One region of the Streptomyces sp. NPDC127038 genome, then DNA from elsewhere that is predicted to be linked to it. Evidence: riboswitches for the same ligand, from Rfam matches in the RefSeq annotation. Region 1 holds a riboswitch; each other region holds the start of a gene.

Region 1 (13,997 bases):
GCCTGATGTCGGCGGCCCGGAAGCTGCACGGCGAGGTCGGGCGGCTGCTAGGAACACTCGCCTTCTCTATCAGTATCTGAAAACTCACTCCTTGTAATCCGGCATGCACGTTGAGCAATATTTCCAGCAGTGTCGGGTGGGACGAATCCTGGCCGGTGGACGGCAAACGACGGGGTAGGCGATGCGCGAGTCGGTGCAGGCAGAGGTCATGATGAGCTTCCTCGTGTCCGAGGAGCTGTCCTTCCGCATTCCCGTCGAACTGCGATACGAGACCTGTGATCCGTACGCCGTGCGGTTGACCTTCCACTTGCCCGGAGACGCGCCCGTGACCTGGGTGTTCGGCCGGGAGCTGCTGATCGACGGAGTGGGCAGGCCGTGTGGCGACGGTGATGTGCACATCGCTCCGGCCGACCCGGAGGCGCTCGGCGAGGTACTGATCCGGCTTCAGGTCGGCGCCGATCACGCGCTGTTCCGGTCCGGGACCGCGCCGCTCGTCGCGTTCCTCGACCGCACGGACAGGCTCGTGCCGCTCGGACAGGAGCGCTCCCTCGAAGGCTTCGACACCTCGCTCGACACGGTCCTCGACCGCATCCTCACCGAGGAGCAGAGCGCGGGCTGACGCCGCGGCCGGCCCGGAGCGGAGTAACGCTTCCTCACGCGGTGCGCCGGAGCAGGATGGTTTCAGCGCTTCCCGGCGGCGGTCAGTGCTTGCGGCGTCGTCCCTTCCCGCTGCGTGCCGGGGTCCTGGCGGCCGCGGCCTGGGCGGGGACCGTCGCACCGCCGTCGCGGTCCGCGGCGACCACCAGGGCGGCCAGCGCGGTCGTCACCGGCACGGCCGCCACCAGCCCGATCGATCCGACCAGCGTGCGCACGATCTCCTCCGCGACCAGTTCGCTGTTGGCGACCGTGTCCACGCTGCTCTGCGCGATCGAGAAGAGCAGCAGCAGTGGCAGCGCGGCGCCCGCGTAGGCCAGGACGAGGGTGTTGACGACCGAGGCGATGTGGTCGCGGCCGATGCGGATGCCCGCGCGGTACAGCCCGCGCCAGCCCATCGTGGGGTTCGCCTCGTGCAGCTCCCAGACCGCGGACGTCTGCGTCACCGTCACGTCGTCCAGGACGCCGAGCGAACCGATGATGACACCGGCCAGCAGCAGACCGCTCATGTCGATGGACGGGAACAGACCGTGGATCAGGCCGGTGCTGTCGTCGGTGTTGCCGGTCAGCAGGGCCCAGTCGATGAAGAACGAGCCCAGGAGACCGATCAGCATCAGGGACAGCAGGGTGCCGACCACCGCCACGGAGGTCCGGGCCGACAGGCCGTGACACATGTAGAGCGCGATCAGCATGATCGCGCTGGATCCCACGACGGCCACGAGCAGCGGGTTCGAGCCCTGAAGGATCGCGGGCAGGATGAAGAAGTTCAGGATCATGAAGCTGATGGCCAGGGCGACCAGCGCCATGACTCCGCGCATCCGCCCGATCACCACGACGACCAGGGCGAAGATCACGGCGAGCAGTGTCAGGGGCAGCTTCCGGTTCGCGTCCGTGACCGAGTACTGGAGGTCCTTGGGGGCGGAGGGCTCGTAGGCGACGACGACCTTCTCGCTCTGGTGCAACTGCCGTGACTGGTCCGGCTGGACGATCTCGGTGAACGTGCGGCCCTTGTCCTTCCCGGTGTCGACCCGGACTGTGGCCTTCTTGCAGTCCCCCGCCGTCCCGCGCCGGGCGGCCGAGCCCCCGGTGCCTGAGGTGTCGCCCAGCGAGCCCGCCGAAGAGGCGTTCACGGACTTGCAGTCCACCTGGTCGATCTTCGTGACGGTCGCCTGCTGGGTCTGCCGGTCGAAGCCGACACCGGTGCGCTCGTGGGCCGGAGCGCCGCCGGGCCACAGCACCACGAGCCCCACGACGACCGCGGCCGCGAAGGGGATCAGCACCGCGGCGATGACCTTGCGCAGATGCCGGGAGACCGGTGCGGCGGGGCCGTGACTGTGGGAATGCCCGTGCCCGTGCCCGGCGTTCGCGGGCTCGTCGCGCCCGCGCCGCGGACCCGGACCGTGGTCGTGGCCGTCCTCGGAACCGTGGTGATCGTTCTCCGGCCCGTGTCCGTGTCCTCGGCCGTGCTCCGGACCGTGTTCGTGCCCCGGCCCGTGCCCGCTGCCGGGGCCCTGCCCGCGGCCGCCGTCGGAGCCGGGACGCCGCGGTGGCTCGGGCGGAGGGAACGGATGCTGCCGGGTCGTGGTCACCGCCCGATCATCGCAAGAACGTCAAGGGCCCTCTGTTCACCGCGCCAGACATGACGCTAGCGTGGAGGCACCTTTGCACACGCGGGAGCTCGGAGCACCGGGCTGAGAGGGCGCTGACCTCCGTCTTCGCGATGTTTCACATGAAACATCGGCGATCGGAAGCCGCTGCGTCGACCGCTGAACCTGTTACCGGGTAATGCCGGCGTAGGGAGTAGGTCTCATGACCGACAAGGATGTACGCACGCCTGCCTTCGGCCGGACGGACGGGGTCTCCCCGGCGTCTGCGAACGGCCAGGACGGACGGTCCATCGGCTGGCACAAGGCGTACGTCGGGGGCACGCGCCCCGATCTGCGGGTGCCGGTTCGCCAGGTGCACCTCACCAACGGGCAGTCCGTGACGCTGTACGACACCTCGGGGCCGTACACCGATCCGGCCGTCGACACCGATGTGCGCAGGGGGCTGGCCCCGTTGCGCGAGAACTGGATCATCGGCCGCGGAGACACCGAGGAGTACGCGGGCCGTCCCGTCCGTCCCGAGGACGACGGGATCAAGCACACGGCCCCACGCGGAGGACTGCGCAATCTCGACGCGGTCTTCCCCGGCCGGCCCCGTCAGCCCCGCCGTGGGCGTCCCGGGCAGCCGGTCACCCAGCTCGCCTACGCGCGACGCGGTGAGATCACCCCCGAGATGGAGTTCGTGGCGGTCCGCGAGAACGTCGCCCCCGAGGTCGTACGGGAGGAGATCGCCGCAGGCCGGGCGGTGCTGCCGGTGAACGTCAACCACCCGGAGATCGAGCCGATGATCATCGGCAAGCGGTTCCTGGTGAAGGTCAACGCCAACATCGGCAATTCCGCGGTCACTTCCTCCATCGAGGAGGAGGTCGAGAAGATGACCTGGGCGACCCGCTGGGGCGCGGACACGGTCATGGACCTGTCCACCGGCCGCAACATCCACACCACACGCGAGTGGGTGCTGCGCAACTCCCCCGTCCCCATCGGGACCGTGCCGCTCTATCAGGCACTGGAGAAGGTCGACGGCCGCGCCGAGGAACTGACCTGGGAGATCTACAAGGACACCGTCATCGAGCAGGCCGAGCAGGGCGTGGACTACATGACGGTCCACGCGGGCGTGCGCCTGGCGTACGTACCGCTCACCGCGAACCGCAAGACGGGCATCGTCTCGCGCGGTGGATCGATCATGGCCGCCTGGTGCCTCGCGCACCACGAGGAGTCGTTCCTGTACGAGAACTTCGAGGAGCTCTGCGAGATCCTCGCCGCGTACGACGTCACCTACTCGCTGGGCGACGGGCTGCGGCCGGGTTCCATCGCCGACGCCAACGACGCCGCGCAGTTCGCGGAGTTGAGGACGCTCGGGGAACTCAACAAGGTCGCGAAGCGTTTTCAGGTCCAGACGATGATCGAAGGCCCGGGCCATGTCCCGATGCACAAGATCAAGGAGAACATCGACCTTCAGCAGGAGATCTGTGATGAAGCTCCGTTCTATACCCTCGGCCCGCTGACGACGGACGTCGCGCCCGCGTACGACCACATCACGTCCGGCATCGGTGCCGCGATGATCGCCTGGTGGGGCACGGCCATGCTCTGCTACGTCACGCCCAAGGAGCACCTGGGCCTGCCCGATCGTGACGACGTCAAGACCGGCGTCATCACCTACAAGATCGCCGCCCATGCGGCCGATCTCGCCAAGGGCCACCCGGGTGCGCAGGAATGGGACGACGCCCTCTCCGACGCCCGCTTCGAGTTCCGGTGGGAGGACCAGTTCAATCTGGCCCTCGACCCGGACACGGCACGGGAGTTCCACGACCGGACGCTGCCGGCCGAGCCCGCCAAGACGGCCCACTTCTGCTCCATGTGCGGGCCGAAGTTCTGCTCGATGAAGATCAGCCAGGACATCAACGAGCGGTTCGGCGGCGGAGTGGCCGAGGGCGCCTCCGCAGAGGAGATCTCCGAGGGCATGCTGCAGAAGTCCCGGGAGTTCGCGGAGGCGGGCAACCGCGTGTACCTGCCACTGGCCGACTGAGTCGCTCCACAGGTGGCCGGGGGCGCGGCCCGGGAGGTCCACCCGGGCCGCCGCCCCACGGCACCGCCATGGCGCGGCCCGGCCCGCCCCGGCACGGTCACGGCGTTGCGTCCTGCGGGTACCAGCGCAGCTCGACGGTGTTCCCGTCCGGGTCCTGGACGTAGACCGAGGTGGCGCTGCCGCGTGCGCCGTAGCGCTGCACGGGTCCTTCGAGCACGGTGAAGGTCCCGGACGCGATGACCTGGTCCCAGTCCAGCGGCTCCACGGTGAGGCAGATGTGGTCGACGTTGGACCCCTCGGGGGCATGTGCCACCAGGTCGATGATGGTCTCCGCGGTGATCCTCACCGACGGGAACGGCGCCTGGCCGCGCCGCCATTCGGCGACGCGCACGGGCTCCAGGCCGAGGAGTCCGGTGTAGAAGGCCAGGGACCGCTCGACGTCCTGGACGTTGAGGACCAGGTGGTCGAAGGCCTTCACGCGCACGGTGGTCATGTCGTCTCCAGGTCGACGGCGTGGCGGGGCCACGCGCTGAACGGGGCGGGGTCGATCACGTCGGCACGGCCACGCCCCGATCCGTCCCCCGGGCCGTGCCGACGCCTTCTACGATCCGCCGCGGGACGGATGCCATCAAGACATGATCGCTGCACGACTGTTGAGCCAGATTTAACGACGGGGGATTCATGCTGGAACGACTGGAGACCGAGACGTTTCTGACGCTGGCCGAGGAACTGCACTTCGGCAGGACCGCCGAGCGTCTGCGGATCACGACCGGACGGGTCAGCCAGGTGATCAAGGCGATCGAGCGCAGGGTCGGCGGCCTGCTGTTCGAACGCACCAGCCGCTCCGTGCGGCTCACCCCGGTCGGCCGGCAGCTGGCGGACGAGCTGGCACCCCTGGCCGCCGGGATGGAAGCGGCGCTGCGCAGGGCGGCCGATGCCGCCCTGGGCGTCACCGGAGAACTGCGGGTCGCCTTCCTCGGCGAGTGGACGGCACCCGCACTCCTCAAGGCCGTCGCCCTGTTCGGTGAGCGGCACCCCGACTGTCGGGTCGACGTGCGGGAGGTCCAGTTGTCCAACTCCCGGGCGAGTCTGGTGGACGGCTCGATCGACGTGCTGCTCGCCTCGTTCCCGTTCGACGGCATGGCCCGCGGGCCCGCCCTGCTGCGTGAGAGAAGAGTCCTGGCCGTCGCGGCCGGTCATCCGCTGGCCGGAGAGGAGCGGCTGTCCCTAGAGGTGCTCGCGGACCATCCCGTGGTGCAGTACCCCGAGGTCACCTCCGCCGGATTCAAGCGCGACCGCACACCGGATCACACCCCCTCGGGCAGACCCGTTCCCAAGGGTCCGGCCGGCGGGTCCTTCTCCGAGATGCTGTCGCTGGTCGCGATGGGCCGGGGCGTCCTCCCGGTCGGTGAACACTCCCGCCAGTACTACCCACGGCCCGACGTCGCCTACGTCCCCCTCCACGACGCACAGCCGATCGAACGGGGACTCGTGTGGAGGGAGGGCAACACCAGCGAGCGGCTGCGTGCCTTCGTACGGGCCGCGACGGACGCGGCCGACCCGCCCCACCCGCACGCCTACCGTTCGGATCCTCCGGCGGCTTCTCCGGGGAGACTGGGCCCATGACACCGACATCGATGAGCAAGGGCGCCAACCTTCCCGTTGCCGCACGGCAGGTGCGGGTCGTACTCGGCTGGTCCGGGGGCCCCGGAGCGCCGGACGCCGACGCCTCGGCCCTGCTGCTCCGCGCGGACGGCCGGGTGCGCGACGACGGTGACTTCGTCTTCTACAACCAGCCCCGGCACGTCTCGGGGGCCGTGCGTCACTCGGGCAAGCGGCGCGAGGGCGGCGGGACGACGGACACCGTCGAGGTGGATCTGGGCGCCCTGGAGCCGGAGATCCAGCGGGTGGTCCTGGGCGCCTCCGCCGACGGGGGCACCTTCGGCGAGCTGTCGGGGCTGAGACTGAGGCTGTTCGACGCCGGGACCGGCGAGGAGCTGGCGTTCTTCGACATGGAGGCGACGACGGAGACGGCCTTCATCGGCGGTGAGCTGTACCTGCGGGGCGATCGGTGGAAGTTCCGCGCGGTCGGCCAGGGGTACGCCTCCGGGCTCGCGGGCCTGGCCACCGACTTCGGGATCAGCGTGGACGAGGAGCCGGGCGCCCCCGCGGGCACGGACCCGAGGAGCGCCGCCGCGGGAACGGTGTCACCGACGCCCCCGCCCCCGCCGGTTCCCCCGGCACCCCCGGTCCAGGCACCCCCGGTCCAGGCACCCGCTCCCGCCCCCGCCGCCGGGTCGGCTCCCCGGCTCGTGAAGGGGGAGGAGCGGTTGCCCGTGGACATGCGCAAGCGGCTCTCCCTGCGCAAGGAGCAGGTGGCGGTCAGCCTGCGCAAGCACGGGGCCGTGGGCGTCAGGGCCCGCGTCATCCTGGTCCTGGACGCCTCCGGATCGATGTCGTTCCTGTACTCCAAGGGGGTCGTGGCCGATGTCGTGGAGCGGATGGCCGCCGTGGCGGCCCAGCTGGACGACGACGGGGAGATGCAGGCGTGGACCTTCGCGTCGAACCCGGCCCGGCTGCCGGACCTCGCCCTCGGGGATCTGCCGGACTGGCTGGAGCTCCACGTCCGGGTCGGTGAGCTGACCCTGTTCCGGCGGAAGAAGCCGAGGAAGGGCCTGCTGCCGGGACAGGTGGACATGCGGGCGGTCGGTATCCAGAACGAGGAGCAGAAGGTGATCGCCGAGGTCCGCGCGTACGTCCGCGAGCATCCGGCCGCCGATCCGACGCTGGTGCTGTTCTTCTCCGACGGCGGTGTCTACCGCAACAAGGAGATCGAGAAGGAGCTGCTGGAGGCGGTGGAGGAGCCGGTCTTCTGGCAGTTCGTGGGACTGGGGCGCTCCAACTACGGCGTTCTGGAGCGGTTCGACACCCTGCCGGGCCGGCGCGTCGACAACGTGGGCTTCTTCGCCGTCGACGACATCAGCGACGTACCCGATCCGGAGCTCTACGACCGGCTGCTGTCCGAGTTCCCCTCGTGGATGAAGGAGGCGCGGCGGCTGGGCATCGTCTGAGGGGGCGCCCGGCAGCGGTGTGCGGGCCCGCGCGCCCGCGCGGGCCCTCTCCTGCCGCGGACCCGGCCGTCGGCCGGCCGGGTCACTCGGGCTGGTGCTCAGGTCCTCCGAAGTCCGGGCTGGTGAAGTCCGGGCTGGAGAAGCTCGGACGCGGGCCCGCCGCGGGCCCGCCCTCGGGGCTGCTGAACCCCGGCCGGCCGTACCCGAGGTGGGGTATGCGGCTGGGGGCCGGTGCGGGGCGGCCCAGTGCCGCCGAGCCCGGGTCCGCGAGGGCTTCCCTGAGGAACGGCAGGATGCCCCGCTCCAGCAGGGCGTCCCGCCAGGCTTCCTTGGCCCGGGTGACCTGTTGGGTCAGCTCGTCGCCCGCTCCGGCCCGCAGGGACGACGAGCCGTTGCGCAGCGCGGTGAGCAGCAGTCCGGCCGCGGCGACCAGGATGGCGGCCGCCGTGACCCCGCCGAAGACCCATCCGGTGGTCAGAAGGGTCTTGGCGATGGCCGGTTCGGGGTTGAGCATCCTCAGGACGTAGCCGACGAGCAGGAATATCACCGCGGCCGTCCCGGCGAGGACCGGGGCGAGCACCGCGACGACGGCGACCGCGCCGGCGCCGGCGGTCTCGGTGACCTCGCCGACGGTGGCGGCGAGACCCATCGCGGTCGTGTCCGGCTCCGCGGAGCCGGTCTCCTCGCTCAGGGCCTGGGCGGACCGCACCGGGCGGCGCAGTTCGCTGCGGATCTTCACATAGTGCGCGTACTCGTCCGCCGCGGCCGTCGTGATGAGGGCCGTGGCGTTGAGCGCCATGGTGCGCAGTTGTTCGAGGTTGAGCCGCTGGCCGACAGCGGCGAGTTCCGGGCGGTGTGGGGCGGAGCGCAGCGCCTCATCGAGGATCCGCTCGTATTCCTGGCGGTCCTCGCTCAGCAGGTGCTGCGGAACGCTGTTCATCTGCATCCCCCGATGCTCCGTAGGGCTGGTGGCTCGCACGCTGACGAGCCGTTGGGCAGAAACGGAGGGGAGCCTGCTACGGATAAGCCGATGGTAGAGCGGTGACGGCACGCCGTGACAGGGGGTTTCCAGAAATTGGCCCCTGTCCCGGAGTGCTCCGCCGCCGGACGCCTGTCCGGTGAACGCTCAGATTTCCAGCGGAAGTTGTTGGACCAGCAGCTTTCCGGCCATGGTCACGCCGCCGTCCATCGCGATGGCGAGTCCGTCGGCGTAGACGTGCGGTCCTTCGATGACGGGGCCCGCTCCGGACTCGCCGTCCTCCGGGAGCACCTCGCCCAGGAGATAGGGAATGGGGCTGTGGCCGTGGACGACGCGGGTGCCGCCGTAGGCGCCGAGCAGTTCGCGGACCGCGTCGGCGCCGTCGTCGCGGAAGGCGAAGCGGCGGGTGAACTTGCGGAACAGGTCCCAGCAGTCCTCGGCGTCGTTGCGCGTGAGGGTTTCGCGGACGGTGTCGTTGACCGCTTCGATGGAGTCGCCGTAGTCGAGGTAGGCGGTGGTGTCGGAGTGCACCAGAAGGTGCCCGTCGACCAGTTCCATGGCGTCGAGGCGGGCCATCCACTGGAGGTGGTGGTCCTGGAGGCGGTCCATGTCCGTCTTCTGGCCGCCGTTGAGCAGCCAGGCGGCCTGGAAGGTGGCGGTGCCGGCGCCGGAGCTCACGGGCGTGTCGCCGAAGCGCTTGGCGCCCAGGAGCAGCAGCTCGTGGTTGCCCATGAGCGCCTTGCAGTAGCCCCCGGCCGCGGCCGCCTCGGCGGAGAGCCGCATCACGAGGTCGATGACGCCGATGCCGTCCGGGCCGCGGTCGGTGAAGTCGCCGAGGAACCACAGCCGCGCGGTGCCGGCCGACCAGCTGCCGGCGGCGTCGACGAGGCCCTTGGCCCGGAGCGCGTCGAGGAGCTGGTCGAGGTAGCCGTGGACGTCCCCGACGACGTACAGCGGGCCGGGTCCGGCGCCCGTCGCGGGGGCGGGCGCGCCGGCCGGGTCGACGACGACCTGCTGGGTGTCACCCCGGTTGATGACCGGCAGATCGCGCTGCGTGGGCGTGTATCCCTCGGAGAACTCTCCGGGGAACTCCGGCGGAGCCTCGGCGGACGCGTACGGGGAGGCTTCTCCCGACGCGTACCCCGCGCTCTCGCCGACGGGTCCTGCGCCCTCGCCGTGAGGCGTGTTCTGCGCATACGGACCGGTCTCGTGGACGTAACCGGGCACTCGGAAGTCGCGCAACGTCGCCGTCCGCACCACCTCGGGTCCCTGACCGGCCCCCTGAGTCATCGACCCCTCCACCACCATCGCGCCGCATCTGCACCGGTTCGGACTGCCTGGTCGCAGCGGCCCGCGGTGTCGTCCGCCCATCATAGGAATGCGGATCGCGCCATGTGATGACCCAGGGGTGGTGAATCGGAACAGGAGCCCAGTTCACCGCGGTTTTTGCCCGAATTGGGCGGGGCTCGGCCCGCCCGATCCGGGTCGGGCGTCAGCCCTGCTCGGGTGATCGGGGCGGGCTGACCGTCGTCCGGGGCGGTCGGCGCTGCGAGGAGGTCCGCACGATCAGCTCCGTCGGTATCACCTGCTCGACCGGTTGGTCCGATTCGACCCCTTCGATCGCGTCGATCAGCAGCTGGACGACAGCCGTGCCGATTCTGCGCGGTTTGAGGGAGAGGGTCGTGACGGGCGGCTCGGTGCTGGCGTAGACGGTCGACTCGCTGCAGCAGACCAGCAGCAGGTCCTCGGGTACGCGCAGACCGTAGCGGCGGGCGGCGGCCAGCAGATCGGTGCCGTTCGGGTCGAAGAGACCGTAGACGGCGTCGGGACGGTCGGGCCGGGCGAGCAGCCGGTCGGCGGCGACGGCTCCGGCGCACGGATCGTGCGCCGGATAGGCCTCGTAGACCGGATCCTGGCCCACCCGCTCGCACCAGCGCAGGTACGCGGTGGTGGAGAGGTGGGTGTACGTGTCCGTGGTGGTGCCGGTGAGGAGGCCGATGCGCCGGGCGCCCGCGGCCGCCAGATGGTCGAGGATGCCGAGGACCGCGGCCTCGTGGTCGTTGTCCACCCAGGCGGTGACCGGGAGCGACCCCACGGGCCGGCCGTCGGAGACGACCGGCAGCCCCTGGCGGACCAGCTCGCTGACGACCGGGTCCTGGTCGGAGGGGTCGATGACCACGGTTCCGTCCAGGGCCACGTTCGACCACACGTCGTGGCGGGAGGTCGCCGGGAGGATGACCAGGGCGTATCCCCGGGCGAGCGCGGCCGAGGTGGCGGCTCTGGCCATCTCCGCGAAGTAGGCGAACTCCGTGAAGGTGAAAGGTTCATCCCCGTACGTGGTGACGGTCAGGCCGATCAGGCCCGACTTGCCGGTACGGAGGGTTCGGGCCGCGGCCGAGGGGCGATAGCCCAGTCGGTCGGCGACTTCGCGGACATGGCGTCGGGTGGCGTCCGGGAGCCGCCCCTTGCCGTTGAGGGCATCGGACACGGTCGTGATGGAGACCCCCGCCGCCGCGGCCACGTCTCTGATGCCCGCCCGGCCCGGCCGACCGCCTCGGCGGGAGGTTTCCGCCCGGCTCACCTGGTGCTTCCCTGCTGCTGTCATGGCGAGCCGATAGTAGGGCTCATACGGTGGGGTAGTGCGGACGCATATGCACGCGTTGACAGGCACGTTTCTGCATGATCGATAGCCGCTAACTTCCTTGGAAAAGAAGGCAGTTGGGTGATCTCATCCCAGTACGTGACTTGTCGACGCGTGCGGGCCTGCCAAGCGGGCCATGTCTCGAAGAGGTCTCAACTCACCTGTACGAGGGATGCGCGCCACGGCGCGAGCCACCGGCGCATGTGATACCCGTCGACGCGCCCCCTTTCGTACGACTTCGTACGAGGACGACGTCCACAGGCCATTCGCAGCGGCGCGGAATCCTCATAAGGTGAGAAGCATTGGTAGCCGGTGGTGGTCATGAGCCGCTGGTGGTCACGAGGAGGACTGCGGTGAGCGACACGAACCCCAAGCTGCGTGCCGAGCTGGCGGGTATCCCCACCTACAAGCCCGGCAAGCCGGCCGCCGCCGGCGGAGCCGTGGCGTACAAGCTCTCCTCCAACGAGAACCCGTACCCGCCGCTGCCCGGTGTGGTCGAGAGCCTGACCGCGGCGACCGGTTCCTTCAACCGTTACCCGGACATGGCGTGCACCGGGCTGATGAACGAGCTGGCGGACCGTTTCGGCGTCCCCGTCTCCCACCTGGCGACCGGCACCGGCTCGGTCGGTGTCGCGCAGCAGCTGCTCCAGGCCACGAGCGGCCCCGGCGACGAGGTCATCTACGCCTGGCGGTCCTTCGAGGCGTACCCGATCATCACCCAGATCAGCGGGGCGACCTCGGTGCAGGTGCCGCTGACCCCGGGCGAGGTGCACGACCTGGACGCGATGGCCGACGCCATCACCGAGCGGACCCGGCTGATTTTCCTCTGCAACCCGAACAACCCGACCGGCACCGTGGTCCGCCGGGCCGAGCTGGAGCGGTTCCTGGACCGGGTGCCGAGCGATGTGCTGGTCGTCCTGGACGAGGCGTACCGCGAGTTCATCCGTGACGTCGAGGTCCCGGACGGTGTGGAGATCTACCGTGACCGGCCCAATGTCTGTGTGCTGCGCACCTTCTCCAAGGCGTACGGGCTGGCAGGACTGCGGGTCGGTTTCGCGATCGCGCACGAGCCGGTGGCGGCCGCGCTGCGCAAGACGGCGGTGCCGTTCGGCGTGAGCCAGCTGGCCCAGGACGCCGCCGTGGCGAGCCTGCGCGCCGAGGACGAACTGATCGGCCGGGTCGGCTCCCTGGTCTCGGAGCGCACCCGGGTGGTCGACGCGCTGCGCGGTCAGGGCTGGACGGTGCCCGAGACGCAGGCCAACTTCGTGTGGCTGCGGCTGGGGGAGCGCACCCTCGACTTCGCCGCGCACTGCGAGCAGGCCGGTGTCGTCGTGCGTCCCTTCGCCGGTGAGGGCGTCCGCGTCACCATCGGGGAGACCGAGGCGAACGACATCTTCCTGAAGGCGACCGAGAGCTTCCACAAGGGGCTGTAGCCGTCCGGCGGACCAACTGCCCACCGGAGCGCGCTTGTCCGGCGCCCCCCAGGTGGTGGCGTCCGTCCGTGAGCCGGTGACCGAGGGGCCCGTACGCGATCGACGCGTACGGGCCCCTCGGCGTGCGTGGGGTCGCGCGTGAGCGGCGAGGGGGCGGGTCCGGGAGGCTGGTGTCCGCCCGGGGCCGCCCGGCCCCGCGGGCCGGGTCCCTTCGGCCCCGTTTAGGGACCCCCCACCCCTCTTGCCTCGAACGGGCATGCGTCATACTTGCTTGTGAATGTGAACGCGTTCACAAGCGTGTCCTGTTGCTCCCGTGATGTCTGTTGTTGAGCGGGCACACTGCCGCTGTGACCACGGCGACGTAAGGAGACTGACGACGTGGAATTGGCTTTGGCGCCGGAAACCATGGCGCGATGGCAGTTCGGCATTATCACCGTCTACCACTTCTTCTTCGTCCCCTTGACGATCTCGCTCGCCGCGCTCGTCGCCGGCCTGCAGACCGCCTGGGTTCGTACGGAGAATCAGAAGTACCTCAGGGCCACCAAGTTCTGGGGCAAGCTCTTCCTGATCAACATCGCGATGGGTGTCGTCACCGGCATCGTGCAGGAGTTCCAGTTCGGCATGAACTGGTCGGCCTACTCGCGGTTCGTCGGTGACATCTTCGGGGCGCCCCTCGCCTTCGAGGCGCTGATCGCCTTCTTCTTCGAGTCCACCTTCATCGGGCTGTGGATCTTCGGCTGGGACAAACTCCCGAAGAAGCTCCACCTCGCCTGCATCTGGATGGTCTCCATCGGCACCGTCCTGTCGGCGTACTTCATCCTCGCGGCCAACTCGTGGATGCAGCACCCGGTCGGCTACCGGATCAACAAGGCGCGAGGGCGCGCGGAACTCACCGACTTCTGGCACGTCCTGACGCAGAACACCGCACTCGCCCAGGCGTTCCACACCCTGACCGCCGCCTTCCTGACCGGCGGCGCGTTCATGGTGGGCATCGCCGGCATCCACCTGGCCCGCAAGCGGCACGTCGCCGTCATGAAGACCTCGCTGCGGCTCGGGCTCATCACCGTCGTCATCGCCGGTCTCCTCACGGCGATCAGCGGCGACACCCTCGGCAAGGTCATGTTCAAACAGCAGCCGATGAAGATGGCCGCCGCCGAGGCGCTGTGGGACGGCCAGGACTCCGCGCCCTTCTCGATCTTCGCCTACGGAGACGTCAGCAAGGGCCACAACACCGTCGAGCTCTCGATCCCGGGGATACTGTCCTTCCTCGCCAACGACGACTTCAATTCGTACGTCCCCGGCATCAACGACACGAACAAGGCCGAGCAGCAGAAGTACGGTCCGGGCGACTACCGCCCCATCATCCCGGTCACCTTCTGGGCGTTCCGCTGGATGATCGGCTTCGGCATGGCGTCCTTCGCGATCGGTGTCGTCGGACTCTGGCTGACCCGCAAGAAGTTCATGCTGCCGCAGCACCTCAGGGTCGCCGAGGACGAGGCACCGCACCTGGTCCTGTTCAAGAACAAGGCCCTCGGCCCGACCCTCACCAAGTGGGGCTGGCGCATCGCCATCTGGACGCTGGCGTTCCC
Region 2 (4,875 bases), on a different contig from region 1:
ATGAACGGCACGGCCGCGCCGAACGCCCCCGCGAAGGCCACGAGCGAGATCCGCCCCGAACGCGGACGGGCCGTCTCGGCGGCGATGTCGAGCGGGGCTCCGCCGCGCTCCCGCCCGCGGGCGATCCAGTCGACGACGACGATCGCGACGAACCCGGGGATCCAGTAGCCCACGAACAGCAGCACGTTCTGGAAGCGGGCCGTGGTGTCGGCGGCGTGCATCCACAGCACCAGCGGGAAGCCGAGCGCGGCGGCCAGCGCGGCGGCCACCGGGCGCGGGATCCGGACTCCCAGCGTCTGGAGGGCGAGGGAACCGCTGTAGTCGTTCATCGCGTTGCTGCACACCGCGGCCAGCGCCACGGCCAGCAGCCCGAACGCGCCCGCGGCACCGCCGCCCAGCAGGGTGTCCACGCCCGCCGCCGTCTGGTCGGTCAGCACCGACGCACCCCACAGACCGAGGACCTGCACGGCGACGAACGACGTGACCAGTCCGAGCAGGGTGCACCAGAACATCTTCGGGCGGGACGTGTCACGGGGCAGATAGCGGCTGAAGTCCGACGCGTACGGGGCCCAGGACAGCGACAGGCTCAGCGCGATGGTGCTGGTGAGCACGAACGCGCCCGCGCGGTCGGCGCCGGACGCGGAGCCCGTCGTCGCGGGGTGGACCCCGCCGAGCATCCGCCAGGCGATCACCGCGAAGGCCACGGCGAGCACGAACGTCATGACGATCTGGAGGCGGTGGATGGCCTCGTAGCCGAGCACGCCCAGAGCGCCCTGGGCCACCATCATGACCAGGACACCGGCCCAGAACGGCCAGCCGCACAGCCGGGCCAGCGCGTCCCCGCCGAACAGGCCGATCAACGCGTCCCAGGCGACCGAGGACAGCCACTGGAGCAGCCCGGGCAGTGCCACCGACCTGCCGAACGCGAGCCGTGCGAGCGGGAGTTGGCCGGTGCCCGTGAGCCCGCCCCAGGTGCTGAGGGCGGCGGTGGGCAGTGCGCCGAGCACGGTCCCGAGGACGACCGCCGCGAGGGCGGTGGTGAAGTCCAGGCCGAGCGTGACGCCGATGGTGCCGGTGAACACGCCCGTCATCGTCAGGTTCGGGGCGAACCACACGGTGAACAGGCGCCCGGCCCCGCCGTAACGGTTGCTCTCGGGGACCGGCTCGATGCCGTGCCCCTCCACCCGCAGGTCGCCGGGTGCGGCGGGCATCCGCCCGTCGAAGACGGCGGGCCGGCCGTCGGCGGGCAGCCCGCCGGAAACATGCGCCAATGGCATGGAAGACATCCCTCCGCCAGTACGAACTGGTTCAGGTTCGACGGGTGTGATCTCAGCCCTCGCAGGGCACCCCGTGTCCGGTACGACGGACACCCTAACCGTTCCCGGCGACGGAGCGGGAGCGGGTCCTCACTCGCCCGGACCGGCGCGCGCCCGCGCGTGCTCCGGTTCATTCGAACGGTGCGGGCGGACTGGTTCGCAGCGCGGCGCGTGCCGCCCCTCGGTACTGTCGGAAGTGATCGCCGCTCGCGCTCCGCTCCCGGGTTCCCGGACACCGGTGGCCGGGCGGAAGGAGGCAGGGTGCCGTGACCGTGATCTCCCTGAAGTCCGCGCAGGTGCGGGAAGGGCTCGCCCTCCCGTACGCCGAAGCCGGGTACCCCAGTGGTACACCGGTCGTCTTCGTGCACGGTCTGGGCGACTCCTGGTGGTCCTTCGAGCCCCTGCTGCGGCGCCTGCCGGCGTCCCTGCACGGCTACGCGCCCACCCAGCGCGGGCACGGCGACGCCGACCGTCCCGCGGAGGGCTACGCTCCCGACGACTTCGCCGCCGACCTGGTGGCCTTCCTGGACGCCGTCGAGATCCCCCGGGCCGTGCTGGTCGGGGCGTCCAGCGGCGGTGTTCCGGCCCGGGTCGTGGCCGGCAGCCATCCCGACCGCATCGCGGGCCTGGTGCTGCTCGGTGTCCCCGGCACCCTCGCGGACAAGCCTGCCGTCACCGCACTGGTGAGCGCGATGGAAGCCCTGTCCGATCCGGTGCCGCGCGCGTTCGTGGAGGACTTCCTGGCCGACACGGTGGCCCGCCCGATCGCCCGGGGTTTCGTCGAGACCATGGTCGAGGAGAATCTGAAGCTTCCGGCGCACGTCTGGAAGGACACCGCGCGCGGGCTCCTCGACACCGATCTCCGCGCGACCCTCGGCGGCATCCTGGTGCCCACGCTCGTCGTCTGGGGAGAACAGGACGAGTTCCTGCCGCGCGAGGACCAGCAGACGATCCTGGACGCCGTCCACGGCGCCGACTTCCTCGCCTACCCGGAGACCGGGCACTCCGTCCACTGGGAACAGCCCGAACGGGTGGTCGCCGACCTCGCCGCGTTCGTCACGCGGATCGAGCACCCGGGCACGCGGTAGGCGCCCCGCCCCTGCCGGTTGACGCGATCTGTACCCCGGCCGTCCGCCGATGCCCACCGGCGTATCTCCGCATGGCATGCTCATGCTCCCCACAGGAAGGGACCACGTGCCATGAGACCGAGCCGACGCTCCCTGCTCGCCGCCACCGCCGTACTGGGAACCGTCTTCGCCGTGCCCGCGCCCGCGCGCGCCGCCGACGTCCCCACCCCGGGCGCCTATTACGTCCAGAGCGCCGTCACGGGACTGAACGCCGCCGACAGTTCGGGGGCGGTCGTCCAGCACAATCCGAGGGGCAACGAGGACCACCAGCAGTGGACCCTCCGCCAGAGTGGATCCTCCTACGTGCTCGAAAGCGCCGACACCGCGGGCAGTTGTCTGGGCCGCTCGGGAGACCAGGCCCGGACCGTCGCCTGTACGAGCGCCGACGCCGCCTGGGAGGTGGCGCCGGCCGGCGCCGACCAGTACACGCTCAAAGTCCCGGGAACGAACAGCTACTTGACGGTCACAGACAAGACCGCCGGTGCCAACTACCCGGCCCAGCTGGCCGTCGGCTCCTCGGGCGGCCTCGCCTCCTGGTACCTCACCCCGGTCACGCCCCAGACCCGGCCGATGCCGGCCCAGGACCAGCGGACCCTGGACCAGGTCACGTTCCTCACCGCCCACAACGCCTACGCGAACGGCGTGGACGGCGGATTCGCCCCGCCCTTCGTCAACTTCTTCCCGAACCAGAACCGCGGCATCAACCAGCAACTCGCCGACGGTGTACGAGGGTTCATGCTCGACCTGCACCAGACGCCCGACGGCGCGATCCTCTGTCACGACAGCTGCACACTCGTCAGCAAGCCGGTCGCGCTCTGGGTCGACCTCCAGCGCATGGTCGACTTCCTCAAGCAGCACCCCGACCAGTTCGTCACCGTGTTCCTGGAGGACTACGTCGACCCCGGGGTGCTGCGCTCCGAACTCGCCCGGGTGAACGGCCTGTCCGACGTCCTGTACCGCCCGGATCAGACGGGCGTGCGCGAGCACGGCTGGCCGAAGCTCGCCGACCTGACCGCCGCCGGGCACCGCCTGCTCATCTTCACCGACCACAGCCGTGCCGCCGACGAGTCCGCGGGACTGACCCGGGACAGCTTCGGCGTCATGTACCAGCGCGAGTGGACCGTCGAGAACTACTGGTCCATGGGCTCGGGCCTGGGCTCCTCCGACTGGTCCTGCTACAGCCGCTGGTACGGCGCGGACACGAACGTGCCGCTGACCGACACCGAGCCGGGCTTCCGCCCCCTGTTCGTCATGAACCACTTCCGTGACGCCACCATCGCCGGGACCGCGAGCACGGACAACACCAAACTCGCCGACCGGGCCCGCCGCTTCTGCGAACCGGCCGCCCGCAAGAAGCCCAACTACCTTGCGGTCGACCGCTACGACCTGGGCGACCCGGCGTCGGCGGTGAACACCCTGAACACGTACGTGTATCCGTAGTCGGAGGGCGTCTGTCAGTGCCCTGCGGCAGGATTCCCCCACCGACGTGGGAGGGGATCAGTATGGGCATCGGATACAAGACGTCCTGGCTGGCCGTGCCCGGCGCGAGCGGCGGCGCCGTCGCCGACGCGCTCGGGCTGGCCGGTCGCGTGGCCATGGACTGGGACGCGGGTACCGAAGCGGCGTACAGGAAGGGTGTGTTCGTGGCGTCCCCCGTGGACGGCTGGACCCTCGCCCACGGCCGGATCGACCTCGACGCCGGACGTGACGGGGACGGGCCCGCCGTCCTGGCGTGGCTCGGGTCGCTGGGCCGGCGCTTCGGAGAACTCCAGTACTTCAGCACCGACCGCGTCGGCGAATGCCACGCCTGGGCGAGAGTGGAGGCCGGCCGAGTCGTCCGGGCCTACTGCTACGACGGCTGCGTCGGTGATGTGCTCATGCGACTCGGCGAGCCCACCGAGATCGAGCGCCGCCTCGGCGTCGGCCTCCGGGGGCTCGAGGAAGGGCGTGAGCGGTGGGGCGAGGCCGAGTGGGACGACTGGCACGCCGCCATGCCGGACGAGCAGCACGTCATGGCCATCGCCCGCGACTGGGGCATCTGCCCCCTCGACATCCCGGACGGAACGACCGTGGTCGACGGCATCCACGGTTTCCCCCCGGACGCGGGCTGACCCTGGACGCCGGCTGACCCCGGCCCCACCGCGGACGCGATCGCCGTCACCGCGAGCCGTGGCAGCCGTGTCCCGGGCCGCACCGGGTACGCGACACCGGCGACGGCCGGTACGGCACCGAGAGCGCTGTCCGCCGGGCAATTACGGGTCGGCGGTACGTGAGCCATGAGCCTTCCCGGGGTCCTCGCCGGGGGCGCGGTCCGCCGTCGCCGGAGTGCGGGACGTCCACCGCGTGCGCCGCTCCGGCAGCACGTGCGCGCGGGGGCGGTGTCCGGCCCGTACGACCCGGCCGGCCGCCGCCTTCTGGAGCAGGCTGTACGC
Region 3 (4,875 bases), on a different contig from region 1:
CACGAGTGCCGGCCATGCACGGGTCGGCAGATGGGGAGCGATGACCACCGTGCGCGTGCGGGCGGGCTTCTCCTGGGCCAGCACGTACGGACGGACGAGTGAGACGTCTTCAGCCGCGAGCGGGTGGCAGCGGTCCCCGTCGCTGGGGCTCCGGCCCGCGAAGGCCGTCAACGCCTCAGTGGGGGAAGCGAAAGCGGTCGGTGTGTGGACGGTCGTTAAGGGGCGGCGGTGCCTGCCTCTTGCGGAGTGACGCGCCCTGGTGAGGGATGCGGCGCGGCGGATTCGGTTGAGCACGCTGGTCAGCTCCTATCGCTGATGGCCCGGTCCCCGGACATCGCCCGTCGCGGGGACCGTTCTGCGTACGACCGCCCAGAGGGTGCGGCCGTTCAAGCTGGTGGCGAGGAGCCCGAACCGATCGGCCTCGGCCACCACGTCCAGGACCTCCCGCCATGACGCGGCGGAGAGCCCGTCCGGCACCTCCGCTTCGACCGACGAGTGACGACGGTGTTCCTCCACTCGCGTGGGAAGCCCGAGGGCGGACAGCCGGGCGGCGATGGCCGCCGCGCTAACTTCCGAAGCGGGCACAGGACAGCCTCCGTCACCAGCGATCACTTTCAGTGAAGCTAGTTAACTAGATTAGGGCTAGTGGACTAGATTTTCCATATGCCTGAGCAGCCGCCCTATCTCCGCATCGCCGACGAACTCCGGCGCCGGATCGCGGAGCACGTATGGGAGCCGGGTGACCGTCTGCCCTCTCGCACCCAGATCGGCCAGGAGTGCGGCGTGGGCGAGAACGTGGTGCGCCGGGCGCAGGAGCTGCTGATCTCCCAGGGGTTGTTGGAGGGGCGCGCCGGATCGGGTACGTACGTCGCCGAGCCCCGGCAGCGGGTGCGGGTGGTCCGGTCGGCGGCGCGACGGGTCACCGTTCCGAGCCGACATGAGGGACATTGGCAGGGCGGGGGACTGGGAGAGTCGGACCGACGCCAAGGTGCCGGCGCCCGCAGACATCGCCGCGCGGCTCGGGATCGCGGAGGGCGAGCTGTGCGTCCGGACCACGTACGAGTTCCTGGCGGACGGCAAGCCGGTGCAGCTCTCGACGAGCTGGGAGCCGTACGACCTCACCGCGGGCACGCTCGTCGTCCTCCCCGAGGGAGGCCCGCATGCCGGAGCCGGTGTCGTGAAGCGCATGGCCGCGATCGGGGTCACCATCAGCCACGCCGTGGAGCAGCCGGAACCGCGGACGGCGACCGCCGATGAGGCGTCGTTGCTCGGCATCCAGAAGGCGGCGCTGGTCACGCACATCCGGCGGACGTACTACAGCGACGACGGACGGCCCGTCGAGACGGCGGACATCGTGGTGCCCGTCGCTCACTGCGAGATCGTCTACGAGATTCCGATCAATCGTTGATCCTCAGTGGAGGCGGGGGTGGTCGTGGGTGTTGACGCCCGGCGACCGCCCGCGACTCCTCTCCTTCTCCTGTTCGTGGCCGGTCAGAGGCTCCGTCCAAGATCATTCCTGGGCCGTCCCTGGGCCGTGCGAGGTCGGCAGAAGCTGACAGGGACTGCCCGGCGGTGACCGCTCCCACCCCGCTCTGGCCTGGGGCCCCGCAGATGATCTGCCACACTGGACGTGTTATGCCTGCACCCGGAGAACTCACTTTTGTCGCGCCGCGCGGAGCCAAGAAGCCGCCGCGGCACCTTGCCGATCTCACGCCCGCCGAGCGCAAAGAGGCGGTTGCCGCGATCGGTGAGAAGCCGTTTCGTGCCAAGCAGCTCTCGCAGCACTACTTCGCCCGGTACGCGCACGACCCCGCCCAGTGGACGGACATCCCCGCCGCCTCGCGCGGCAAGCTCCAGGAGGCGCTGCTTCCCGAGCTGATGACCGTCGTGCGGCACCTGTCGACCGACCAGGACACCACCCGCAAGACCCTCTGGCGGCTCTTCGACGGCACGCTCGTCGAGTCCGTGCTGATGCGCTACCCGGACCGGGTCACGATGTGCATCAGCTCGCAGGCGGGCTGCGGGATGAACTGCCCGTTCTGCGCCACGGGACAGGCGGGCCTCGACCGCAACCTGTCGACCGGCGAGATCGTGCACCAGATCGTGGACGGCATGCGGGCGCTGCGTGACGGCGAGATCCCCGGGGGCCCGGCGCGGCTGAGCAACATCGTCTTCATGGGGATGGGCGAGCCGCTCGCCAACTACAAGCGCGTGGTCGGCGCGATCCGCGCCCTCACCGACCCCGAGCCGGACGGGCTCGGGCTGTCGCAGCGCGGTATCACCGTCTCGACGGTCGGCCTCGTCCCCGCGATCAACCGGTTCGCGGACGAGGGCTTCAAGTGCCGGCTCGCGATCTCCCTGCACGCCCCGGACGACGAGCTGCGCGACACCCTCGTCCCCGTGAACACGCGCTGGCAGGTGCGTGAGGTGCTGGACGCCGGCTGGGGGTACGCGGACCGGTCCGGGCGTCGGCTGTCCATCGAGTACGCCCTGATCCGCGACATCAACGACCAGGCGTGGCGTGGTGACCGGCTCGGCCGGATGCTCAAGGGCAAGCCCGTACACGTCAACCTCATCCCGCTGAACCCGACCCCGGGCTCGAAGTGGACCGCCTCGCGGCCCGAGGACGAGAAGGCCTTCGTCGAGGCCATCGCGGCCCACGGCGTCACGGTGACCGTCCGGGACACCCGGGGCCAGGAGATCGACGGAGCGTGTGGTCAGCTCGCCGCGACCGAGCGGTAGGCTGAACCGAGTCGGTCCCCCGCCCATCGCGGGGTCCGGCAGCGCCGCGGCCGGACGGTCCGACGTCCGGCGGCGGCACCGTCCGACATCTTCATATTCCGACAGGGGAGCGCCACAGCGCTGAGAGTGCGGGACAGACCGCAGACCCTCTGAACCTTGCCCAGGTCATTCTGGGTAGGAAGTTCGGTCATTACTCAAGCTGTTGCGCCCTGCCCGGGAACCGTCAGAGGTCCCGGGCAGGGCCGCGTCTCTTCCTGGTCACCCAGGAGGAATTCAGTGAGCATCACCACCACCATCGGCGGCGGCAGAAGGTTCGCCGTCATGGCCGCGGGCCTCGGCCTCGTCGCGCTGCCCGCGCTGTCCGCGTGCGGTTCGTCCGGCGCCGCCGGCTCGGGCGACTCGAAGACGGTCACGCTCGTCAGCCACGACTCGTGGGCCGTGTCGAAGAACGTGCTCGCGGACTTCGAGAAGCAGTCCGGCTACAAGGTCCGCGTCCTCAAGGACGGCGACGCGGGCCAGGCCGTGAACAAGGCCATCCTGACCAAGGACAACCCCCAGGGCGACGTCTTCTTCGGCGTCGACAACACCCTGCTCTCCCGAGCGCTCGACAACGGGCTCTTCCAGCCGTACGCGGCCAAGGGCGCGGACCGGATCAAGCCGGAGTACCGGACCGACCAGGCCGAGCACCGGGTCACCCCCATCGACACCGGCGACATCTGCGTCAACTACGACAAGGCCTGGTTCGCCCGGCACAGGATCGCGCCGCCGAAGTCCTTCGACGACCTGGTCAAGCCCGCGTACAAGAACCTCCTGGTCACGGAGAACGCCGCCACGTCCTCGCCCGGCCTCGGCTTCCTGCTCGGGTCCGCCGCCCACTACGGCGACGCGGGCTGGCAGGACTACTGGAAGAAGCTCAAGGCCAACGGCGTGAAGGTCGTGGACGGCTGGGAGCAGGCGTACAACGACGAGTTCTCGGGCTCCGCCGGCGGCAAGAAGGCCAAGGCGGACCGCCCGCTCGTGGTCTCGTACGCCTCCTCGCCGCCCGCCGAGGTCATCTACGGCGACCCCAAGCCCACCACGGCCCCCACCGGCGTCGCGGACGGCACCTGTTTCCGGCAGGTGGAGTACGCGGGCCTGCTCAGCCACGCGGCCAACGCCAAGGGCGGCAAGGCGTTCCTGGACTTCCTGCTCACCAAGGAGTTCCAGGAGGACATGCCGCTCAACATGTTCGTCTACCCGGTCCGTGAGGGCGCGCGGGTGCCCGCCGAGTTCACGCAGTACGGTCCGCAGGCCAAGGATCCCGAGATCCTGGCGCCCGCGAAGATCGCCGCCGACCGCGACCAGTGGGTCAAGTCGTGGACCTCGCTCGTACTGAAGTAGCGGACGCGGACGCGAGGGCTGCGGCGGAGGCCGGCGCTCCGACGGCGACGGGCGGCCCCGGCAGCCCCGGCGGCGACGGCGGCCCCGGCAGCACCGGCAGCCCCGGCGGAGCCGACGGGCGGCCCGGTGCCGCCCCGGCCGGCCGCGCGGCCCGCCGCGGGAACGCCGCACGGTTCGCCCTGATGGCGCTGCCCGTCGCGTTCTTCGCCGTGTTCTTCGCCTACCCCGTCGCCGCGATCGTCTCGCGCGGTCTCCACGGCGACGGCGGCTGGCGGCTCGGCCGGATCTGGGACGTCGCCACCCGGCCCGACATCCTGCACGTGCTGTGGTTCACCACCTGGCAGGCGCTCGCATCGACGGCCCTCACGCTGCTGGTCGCGCTCCCCGGCGCGTACGTCTTCGCGCGCTTCGACTTCCGGGGCAAACAGGTGCTGCGGGCCGTGGTCACGGTGCCGTTCGTGCTGCCGACCGTGGTCGTCGGCACCGCGTTCCTCGCGCTGGTCGGCCGCGGCGGGCTGCTCGACGAGCTGTGGGGCGTACGGCTGGACACCACGGTGTGGGCGATCCTGCTGGCGCACGTCTTCTTCAACTACGCGGTCGTCGTACGGACCGTCGGCGGGCTCTGGTCACAGCTCGACCCGCGCCAGGAGGACGCCGCGCGCATGCTCGGCGCCTCACGGTTCGCCGCCTGGCGCAGGGTGACGCTGCCCGCGCTCGGACCCGCCGTGGCCGCCGCCGCCCTCATGGTCTTCC

The links. A riboswitch is a leader RNA that binds a small molecule or an ion and turns the genes downstream of it on or off. The one in region 1 is predicted to bind thiamine pyrophosphate.
Region 2: linked by a shared signal. The riboswitch ahead of ACFWI4_RS05950 (purine-cytosine permease family protein) and the one ahead of thiC (phosphomethylpyrimidine synthase ThiC) in region 1 are both predicted to bind thiamine pyrophosphate.
Region 3: linked by a shared signal. The riboswitch ahead of ACFWI4_RS12380 (thiamine ABC transporter substrate binding subunit) and the one ahead of thiC (phosphomethylpyrimidine synthase ThiC) in region 1 are both predicted to bind thiamine pyrophosphate.

Annotation. Positions count from the first base shown of each region.
Region 1 is NZ_JBHXDQ010000033.1:62,217-76,213, forward strand. Features, by position in the region: gene ACFWI4_RS22755 (IclR family transcriptional regulator) at 1-80, shown strand, start outside; gene ACFWI4_RS22760 (SsgA family sporulation/cell division regulator) at 182-619, shown strand; gene ACFWI4_RS22765 (YibE/F family protein) at 702-2,243, opposite strand; TPP riboswitch at 2,315-2,471, shown strand; gene thiC (phosphomethylpyrimidine synthase ThiC) at 2,464-4,284, shown strand; gene ACFWI4_RS22775 (VOC family protein) at 4,382-4,777, opposite strand; gene ACFWI4_RS22780 (LysR family transcriptional regulator) at 4,966-5,910, shown strand; gene ACFWI4_RS22785 (VWA domain-containing protein) at 5,907-7,355, shown strand; gene ACFWI4_RS22790 (hypothetical protein) at 7,438-8,301, opposite strand; gene ACFWI4_RS22795 (metallophosphoesterase) at 8,482-9,639, opposite strand; gene ACFWI4_RS22800 (LacI family DNA-binding transcriptional regulator) at 9,827-10,939, opposite strand; gene hisC (histidinol-phosphate transaminase) at 11,329-12,408, shown strand; gene ACFWI4_RS22810 (cytochrome ubiquinol oxidase subunit I) at 12,787-13,997, shown strand, end outside.
Region 2 is NZ_JBHXDQ010000005.1:162,199-167,073, forward strand. Features, by position in the region: gene ACFWI4_RS05950 (purine-cytosine permease family protein) at 1-1,277, opposite strand, end outside; TPP riboswitch at 1,269-1,361, opposite strand; gene ACFWI4_RS05955 (alpha/beta fold hydrolase) at 1,583-2,404, shown strand; gene ACFWI4_RS05960 (phospholipase) at 2,516-3,883, shown strand; gene ACFWI4_RS05965 (hypothetical protein) at 3,946-4,554, shown strand; gene ACFWI4_RS05970 (sodium-dependent transporter) at 4,696-4,875, opposite strand, start outside.
Region 3 is NZ_JBHXDQ010000012.1:112,611-117,485, forward strand. Features, by position in the region: gene ACFWI4_RS12365 (hypothetical protein) at 307-585, opposite strand; partial or broken gene ACFWI4_RS12370 (GntR family transcriptional regulator) at 664-1,408, shown strand; gene rlmN (23S rRNA (adenine(2503)-C(2))-methyltransferase RlmN) at 1,636-2,742, shown strand; TPP riboswitch at 2,836-2,941, shown strand; gene ACFWI4_RS12380 (thiamine ABC transporter substrate binding subunit) at 3,064-4,122, shown strand; gene ACFWI4_RS12385 (ABC transporter permease) at 4,305-4,875, shown strand, end outside.